One region of the Streptacidiphilus sp. PAMC 29251 genome, then DNA from elsewhere that is predicted to be linked to it. Evidence: predicted binding sites of a transcription regulator. Region 1 holds the regulator's gene; the other holds the start of a gene.
What was found. Region 1 encodes HrcA, which represses chaperone genes, less so after heat shock. Its sites were predicted from a motif close to TTNGCACTCNGNNNNNCNGAGTGCNAA; they were not measured.
Positions count from the first base shown of each region.

Region 2: groL (chaperonin GroEL) is a predicted target of HrcA. The motif match lies at 1,714-1,740, and genes of this name have one in related genera.

Region 1 covers NZ_CM135725.2:3,443,511-3,447,716, forward strand. Annotated here, with positions in the region: gene ACXKR8_RS16140 (16S rRNA (uracil(1498)-N(3))-methyltransferase) at 1-435, opposite strand, end outside; gene dnaJ (molecular chaperone DnaJ) at 478-1,626, opposite strand; gene hrcA (heat-inducible transcriptional repressor HrcA) at 1,680-2,711, opposite strand; gene htpX (zinc metalloprotease HtpX) at 2,909-3,829, shown strand; gene pspAB (PspA-associated protein PspAB) at 3,887-4,206, shown strand, end outside.
Region 2 covers NZ_CM135725.2:4,614,483-4,618,688, reverse strand. Annotated here, with positions in the region: gene thrC (threonine synthase) at 1-602, shown strand, start outside; gene ACXKR8_RS21590 (MoaD/ThiS family protein) at 599-874, shown strand; gene ACXKR8_RS21585 (cold-shock protein) at 1,320-1,520, shown strand; gene groL (chaperonin GroEL) at 1,859-3,484, shown strand; gene ACXKR8_RS21575 (hypothetical protein) at 3,615-3,989, shown strand; gene ACXKR8_RS21570 (DUF4031 domain-containing protein) at 3,986-4,206, shown strand, end outside.

The DNA of each region.
Region 1 (4,206 bases):
GCGGGACTGCTTGCCGGCCTCACGGGCGGTGGCCCGCCACTTCCCCAGGGCCTTGAGGCCCCGGTCGCCCTTCCACTGGGTGATGCAGCGCGAGGCCGCCCAGGGGACCACCTCGTCCACGCCGACCTCGGTCATCAGCTCGACCGCGAGCTCGCCCCGGTCGCCCTTGGGCAGCGCCTGCACCACCACCACCCGCAGCGCGGGCTCGGGTTCGGCCAGCAGCCCGGAGACCTGAACCTCCAGCGCCTCCTTGCCGAGCACGGCGGCGACCGAGCCGGACACCCCCTGGCCCGCGCCGTCGGTCAGCACCAGCTGCTCGCCGACGGCCAGCCGCCGCACCGCGACCGCGTGCCGGCCCTCCGCGCCGTCCAGCCGGACCACCGAGCCCACCGGGCCCAGCTGCGAGGTCTCCACCACGAACACGGGGGCTGTCACGACGTACGTTCCTGTCCTTGCTGTTCCTGGGAGCCGTGCGGCTCAGGCGCGGCCGTTGAAGGCGTCCTTCAGCCGGGAGAAGAGGCCCTGCTGGCCCGGCTCGAAGGTGCCCTTGGGGCGCTCCTCGCCGCGCAGCGCGGCGAGCCGCCGCAGCAGGTCCTCCTGCTCCGGGTCGAGCTTGCCGGGGGTCTGCACCTCGACGTGCACTATCAGGTCGCCGCGGCCGCCGCCGCGCAGGTGGGTGATGCCGCGCCCGTGCAGCGGGATGGACTGCCCGGACTGGGTGCCGGGGCGGACGTCGATCTCCACCTGGCCGTCCAGGGTCTCCAGCGGGACCTTGGTGCCCAGCGCCGCCGCCGTCATCGGCAGCGTCACGGTGCAGTGCAGGTCGTCGCCGCGGCGCTGGAAGATCTTGTGCGCGTTCTCGGCGATCTCGACGTAGAGGTCGCCGGCCGGGCCGCCGCCGGGGCCGACCTCGCCCTCGCCGGCCAGCTGGATCCTGGTGCCGTTGTCGACACCGGCCGGGATCTTCACGGTCAGCGTGCGGCGGGCGCGGACCCGGCCGTCGCCGGCGCACTCGGGGCAGGGGGTGGGCACGACGGTGCCGAAGCCCTGGCACTGCGGGCAGGGGCGGGAGGTCATAACCTGGCCCAGGAAGGACCGGGTGACCTGCGACACCTCGCCGCGACCGCGACACATGTCACAGGTCTGGGCGGAGGTGCCGGGGGCCGCGCCCTCGCCGTTGCAGGTGGTGCAGACCACGGCGGTGTCGACCTGGATGTCCTTGGTGGTGCCGAACGCGGCCTCTTCGAGGTCGAGGTCGATCCGGATCATCGCGTCCTGGCCGCGCCTGGTCCGCGACCGCGGTCCGCGCTGCGCGCCGCCGGCCGCGCCGAAGAAGGCGTCCATGATGTCGCTGAAGCCGAAGCCCGCGCCCGCGCCGAAGCCGCCGGGGCCCGCGCCGCCGCCGTTCGCCGACAGGGGATCCCCGCCCAGGTCGTAGACCTGCCGCTTGTTGGGGTCCGAGAGGACCTCGTAGGCGGCGTTGATCTCCTTGAACCGCTCCTGGGTCTTCGGGTCGGGATTGACGTCAGGATGGAGTTCGCGCGCCAGTCGGCGGAACGCCTTCTTGATCTCGTCCTGACCGGCGTCACGCCGGACGCCGAGTACCGCGTAGTAGTCCGTGGCCACCAAAATGCTCCGCTTGTTCTATTCGCGCCGACGTTCCCGACACCGCTGTAAGGCTATGACGCAGCCAGGATCTGACCGACGTACCGTGCAACCGCCCGGACGGCACCCATGGTTCCCGGGTAGTCCATCCTCGTCGGCCCGAGCACACCCAGTTTGGCGACGGTCTCGTCGCCCGAACCGTAGCCCACCGACACGACCGACGTGGAATTGAGCCCTTCGTAGGCGTTCTCGTGACCGATACGGACCATCATGCCCGCGTCGGCGGTCTCCCCGAGCAGCTTCAGCAGGACCACCTGCTCCTCCAACGCCTCCAGCACGGGGGCGATGGTGAGCGGGAAGTCGTGCGGGAAGCGGGTGAGGTTGGCGGAGCCGCCGATGACGATCCGCTCCTCGGTCTGCTCGGCCAGCGCCTCGAACAGCGCGGTGAGCACGGCCGTGACCGCGCCCCGCTCCTCGCGTTCGAACGCCTCGGGCAGATCCTGCAGCAGGGTCGGCACCTCGGCGAAGCGCTGGCCCGCGGCCCTGGTGTTCAGCCGGCTGCGCAGATCGGCGAGGACCGTCTCACCGACCGCGCCGGGGCAGTCGATCAGCCGCTGCTCCACCCGGCCGGTGTCGGTGATCAGCACCAGCATCACCCGGGTCGGCGTCAGCGCCACCAGTTCCACATGGCGCACCGTCGATCGGGACAGCGAGGGGTACTGCACCACGGCGACCTGCCGGGTCAGCTGCGCCAGCAGCCGCACCGTACGGGCCACCACGTCGTCCAGGTCCACCGCGTGGTCCAGGAAGCTGCCGATGGCCCGGCGCTCGGGCGCGGACAGCGGCTTCACCTCGGTCAGCCGGTCGACGAACAGCCGGTAGCCCTTGTCGGTGGGCACCCGTCCGGCGCTGGTGTGCGGCTGGTGGATGTAGCCCTCGTCCTCGAGTGTCGCCATGTCGTTGCGCACCGTGGCCGGCGACACGCCGAGGTTGTGGCGTTCCACCAGGGCCTTGGAGCCGACCGGCTCCTCGGTCCCGACGTAGTCCTGGACGATGGCACGCAGAACCGCCAGCTTGCGGTCGTCGAGCTTGCGCTCCTCATGCACGGGCCACGCACCTCCTGTCCTCGGACACCGGCTGTCCTGTGGAGACTGGCACTCTGGCCGAACGAGTGCCAACGCCTGTTCGGCCAGTGTAAGGCGCGAGGGTAGGCCACCGGAACGCCCGCGCCCTCCCATACGTACCTGTTGGTAGGCCCTACAGGGCAGAATTGCAGCACAGGTCCATCTTGAGGAGTGGCTACATGCCCAGAACACGCTTTGCACCCGACCGCGGACTGACCAGCCGGATGCTGCTGACGATGTTCCTCATCGGGCTGCTGTATGTCGTCTTCGTCGGCGCCCTGCTGGTCTTCCTCAAGGGAGCCTGGCTGATCATCGTGATCATCGCCGGCGGCCTGTTCATCGCCCAGTTCTGGTTCAGCGACCGGATCGCCTCCTTCAGCATGGGCGCCCGCGAGGTCAGCGCCCAGGACTACCCGGAGCTGCACGGCACGGTCGACCGGCTCTGCGCCCTGGCCGACATGAAGAAGCCCAAGGTCGCCGTCGCCCAGAGCGACATCCCCAATGCCTTCGCCACCGGCCGCAACGAGAAGAACGCCGTGGTCTGCGTCACCACCGGGCTGCTCCGCCGGCTGGAGCCGGAGGAGCTGGAGGGCGTGCTCGCCCACGAGATGTCGCACGTGGCCCACAAGGACGTGATGGTGATGACCATCGCCGGCTTCCTCGGCGTGCTGACCGGCATCCTGACCAGGGTCGGCCTGCAGGCCGGGCTGTTCGGCGGCTTCAGCAGCCGGGACAACCGGGACGGCGACAACACCGGCATGGTGCTGCTGATCGTGATCGGGGTCAGCGCCGTGGCCTACAGCATCAGCTTCCTGCTGACCCGGCTGCTCTCCCGCTACCGCGAGCTCTCCGCCGACCGCGCCGCCGCGCTGCTGACCGGGCGCCCCTCGGCGCTGGCCTCCGCGCTCACCAAGGTCAGCGGGGAGATGGCGGCCATCCCCACCGAGGACCTGCGCCGCGCGCAGCCCTTCAACGCGTTCTACTTCGCCCCGGCGGTCTCCGCCCGCAAGGCGGCCAGCCAGGCCTTCTCCACCCACCCCTCGCTGCAGCAGCGGCTGGAGCAGCTGGGCCGGATCTCCGCCGAGCTGGGCCGTCCGTAGTCCTTCGCTGTATCCATCACCTCCCGTGTTTTCCGTCACCTCCCGAGGAGTGAACCCGTGGGCTTCCTGGACACGCTGCTGGGCCGTACCAAGCCGGTGAAACCGGACCTCGACCAGCTGTTCGGCCTGCCCTCGGCGGCGATCACGCTGGAGGCGGCCGCCGACTTCCGGCCGACCGGGGTCGGCTCGGTCTGCTTCTCCGCCGTCGAGGGCGGCGCCTTCGCCCAGGTCCAGCAGGAGGTCCAGGCGCTGCTGGACGCCGACACCGGGCGCGGGGGCGTGCCGATCGAGTCCACCCAGGACTCCTACGGCTACACCTGGCTGACCGCCCGGCAGAGCCCGGACGACATCGTCTCCCTGGTCAACGACGTGCACGC
Region 2 (4,206 bases), 1.2 Mb from region 1:
ACGGCGAGGGCTCGAAGACCCTGGCGTACGAGATCTGCGAGCAGCTGGGCTGGCGGCTGCCGGACCAGCTGGTGATCCCGATCGCCTCCGGCTCCCAGCTGACGAAGATCGACAAGGGGCTCAAGGAGCTGATCGCGCTCGGCCTGGTCGAGGACAAGCCCTACAAGATCTTCGGCGCCCAGGCCGAGGGCTGCTCCCCGGTCTCGGTGGCCTTCAAGGCCGGCCACGACGTGATCCGCCCGCAGAAGCCGAACACCATCGCCAAGTCGCTGGCGATCGGCAACCCGGCGGACGGCCCCTATGTGCTGGACATCTGCCGGCGCACCGGCGGCGCGGTCGAGGACGTCAACGACGAGGAGGTCGTGGACGCGATCAAGCTGCTGGCCCGGACCGAGGGGATCTTCGCCGAGACGGCGGGCGGGGTCACCGTGGGCGTGCTGCAGAAGCTGATCAAGAACGGCCTGCTCGACCCGGCCGTCGAGACCGTGGTCCTCAACACCGGCGACGGCCTGAAGACCCTGGACGCGGTGGAAGCCACCACCGGCCTGTCCGCCACCATCCGCCCCACCCTTGACTCCTTCCGAGAGGCTGGCCTCGCATGAGCGTCTCCGTCCGCATCCCGACCATCCTGCGCACCTACACCGGCGGCGCCGCCGAGGTGAAGGCCGAGGGCGCCACCCTCGCCGCTGTCATCGCCGACCTGGAGGCCCACCACGCCGGGATCGGCGGCCGCATCCTCGACGACAGCGGCAAGCTGCGACGTTTCGTCAATGTGTATGTGAACGACGACGACGTGCGTTTCGCCGACGGCCTGGAAACCGTGATCGCCGACGGCGGCGCGGTGTCGATCATTCCCGCCGTGGCCGGTGGCTGATTTCATTCGTTCCGCCGCCTGACAAAAGCCGGGGTGCCTTCCTCCATCAGGAGGGCACCCCGGTTCTTGCTTTCCCGGGACAGCGGTAGAGTGGCTTCCGGTTGAGGCAGGCCGCGCGGTCCGCGCGGTATTCAAACCCCTTCTCTTCCGGTATCTGCCACCACCTGCAGCCCAAGGGGCTGCCGCGCCCCCACGGGTTCGCCGAGAAATCCTGAAGCGATTTGTCCTTCAGGTCCGCTATGCCCGGAGCGCTTTGCTGCCCTTTGTTGGCATAAGCACTGCTCTGCCCCTTAATACCGGCTGAGAATTCTCCGCCGTGCGCCCTGTTGCGGAGGGCATCTGAGTGGATACATTCAGCGTCGGTCAAGCGTCGCGCAGAGCGTGGGCGCTCGATCCGGTCCGCGGAGTGCGGTCCGTGAAAGGGCCAGTAATAGGGGAGTACGGAATGGCTCAGGGCACCGTCAAGTGGTTCAACGCGGAGAAGGGATACGGCTTCATCGCGGTCGACGGTGGTGCGGACGTGTTCGTCCACTACAGCGCGATCCAGATGGACGGCTACCGGTCGCTCGAGGAGGGCCAGCGGGTCGAGTTCGAGATCTCGCAGGGTCAGAAGGGTCCGCAGGCGGACATGGTCCGCGTGGTGTGACCGCTCGGTCGAGCGATCGTCGAGACGCTTTTCGGTGGGCCCGCACTCCTTCTCGGAGGGCGGGCCCACGGGCGTTCCCGGGGTCCGAGTGAGACATCTGCTTGCTCCCACCCGTCGCCCGACCGCCACCCCTCATCGAGGCCCTGAAGGGCCGCACCTTGCACTCAAGGGGTGAGAGTGCTAATCATTGGCGTTAGCACTCTGAGGTAGAGAGTGACAACGGGCCGGGTAGGTGAGGCTCCGGACGCGACGGGAAGTGACCGTCGTAGGTCGGGGCCGTCCGTCGCGGGCGCCAGCGCGGTCCACACGCAGCCACCCTGTCCGGGAGGACCACTTCCATGGCCAAGATCATTGCGTTTAACGAGGAAGCTCGTCGCGGCCTTGAGCGCGGGATGAACCAGCTCGCCGACGCTGTCAAGGTCACGCTCGGCCCCAAGGGCCGCAACGTCGTCCTGGAGAAGAAGTGGGGCGCCCCCACGATCACCAACGACGGTGTCTCCATCGCCAAGGAGATCGAGCTCGAGGACCCGTACGAGAAGATCGGTGCCGAGCTCGTCAAGGAGGTCGCCAAGAAGACGGACGACGTCGCGGGCGACGGCACCACCACCGCCACCGTGCTCGCCCAGGCGCTCGTCCGCGAGGGTCTCCGCAACGTCGCCGCCGGCGCCAACCCGATGGCGCTGAAGCGCGGCATCGAGAAGGCCGTCGCCGCCGTCTCCGCCCAGCTCCTCGAGCAGGCGAAGGACGTGGAGACCAAGGAGCAGATCGCCTCCACCGCCTCCATCTCCGCCGCTGACCCCCAGATCGGCGAGCTCATCGCCGAGGCGATGGACAAGGTCGGCAAGGAAGGCGTCATCACCGTCGAGGAGTCGCAGACCTTCGGTCTGGAGCTCGAGCTCACCGAGGGCATGCGCTTCGACAAGGGCTTCATCTCGGCGTACTTCGCCACCGACCTGGAGCGTATGGAGACCTCGTTCGAGGACCCCTACATCCTGATCGCCAACTCCAAGATCGGCGGGGTCAAGGACCTGCTCCCGATCCTGGAGAAGGTCATGCAGTCCGGCAAGCCGCTGCTGATCATCGCCGAGGACGTCGAGGGCGAGGCGCTCTCCACCCTGGTCGTCAACAAGATCCGCGGCACCTTCAAGTCCGTCGCCGTCAAGGCTCCGGGCTTCGGTGACCGTCGCAAGGCCATGCTCGGCGACATCGCCATCCTCACCGGTGGCACGGTCATCTCCGAGGAGGTCGGCCTCAAGCTTGAGAACGCCGGTCTGGAGCTGCTCGGCCGCGCCCGCAAGGTCGTCATCACCAAGGACGAGACCACCATCGTCGACGGTGGCGGCGAGAGCGACCAGGTCGCCGGCCGGGTCAACCAGATCCGCGCCGAGATCGAGAACAGCGACTCGGACTACGACCGCGAGAAGCTCCAGGAGCGCCTGGCGAAGCTCGCGGGCGGCGTGGCCGTCATCAAGGCCGGCGCCGCGACCGAGGTCGAGCTCAAGGAGCGCAAGCACCGCATCGAGGACGCCGTTCGCAACGCGAAGGCGGCCGTCGAGGAGGGCATCGTCGCCGGTGGCGGCGTGGCGCTGCTGCAGGCCTCGGTGGTCTTCGAGAAGCTGGAGCTGGAGGGCGACGAGGCCACTGGCGCCAACATCGTCAAGGTCGCCCTTGAGGCCCCGATCAAGCAGATCGCCTTCAACGCCGGCCTCGAGGGCGGCGTCGTGGTCGAGAAGGTCCGCAACCTGCCCTACGGCCACGGCCTGAACGCCGCGACCGGCGAGTACGTGGACCTGATCGCGGCCGGCATCATCGACCCGGCCAAGGTCACCCGCTCCGCCCTGCAGAACGCGGCCTCCATCGCCGCGCTCTTCCTCACCACCGAGGCGGTCATCGCCGACAAGCCCGAGAAGGCCGGTGCCGCTGCCGGCGGCGGCGGCATGCCGGGCGGCGACATGGACTTCTGATCCTGACCTGCCGGTCGGATCAGTAGTACCCGCGTGCGAGGCGGCTCTCCCTGTTGAGGGGAGGGCCGCTTTGCTGTGTCCCGGGGGCCGGCGATGTCCTGGGGCTTGCCGGGTTTGGGACAATGGGGGGATGGACTCCGCCGAAAGCTCGAACCCCGGGATCGAATCCGCCCTCCACACCGCCCGTGCGGGCGTGCTCCGCGACCTGACCACCCGCGACATCGCCGACGCCGCGGTCGTCTCGCTGCTGGAGGACGCGGTGGCGCAGCGCCGCTGGTGGGTGGAGCAGTGGCCGGACGGCGCCGGGTTCCTGCTGGGGCTGGTCGCCCAGGACATCCAGGACGCCCTGCTGGAGGCCTACGGCCGCTGGCCGCTGTGCGGGTCCTGCGCGGTCGAGGGGGAGCTGCAGGCGCTCAGCGTGGATCCGGAGCTGGGTCCTGACCCGCACTGGGTGTGCGAGAAGGAGGGCATTGTGATCGCCGCGGTCGGAGCGCTCGAGGCATGATCCTGATCGACCCGCCGGCCTGGCCGGGGCACGGGCGACTGTGGTCGCACCTCGTCAGCGACGTCTCCTTCGAGGAGCTGCATGCGTTCGCGCGGCGGCTGGACATTCCCGAGCGGGGGTTCGAACGCGACCACTATGACGTTCCTGAACGTCTGTACGAGGCGGCGGTGGCGGCGGGGGCGGTGCCTGTGCGGAGCCGTGAGGTCGTCGCCAGGCT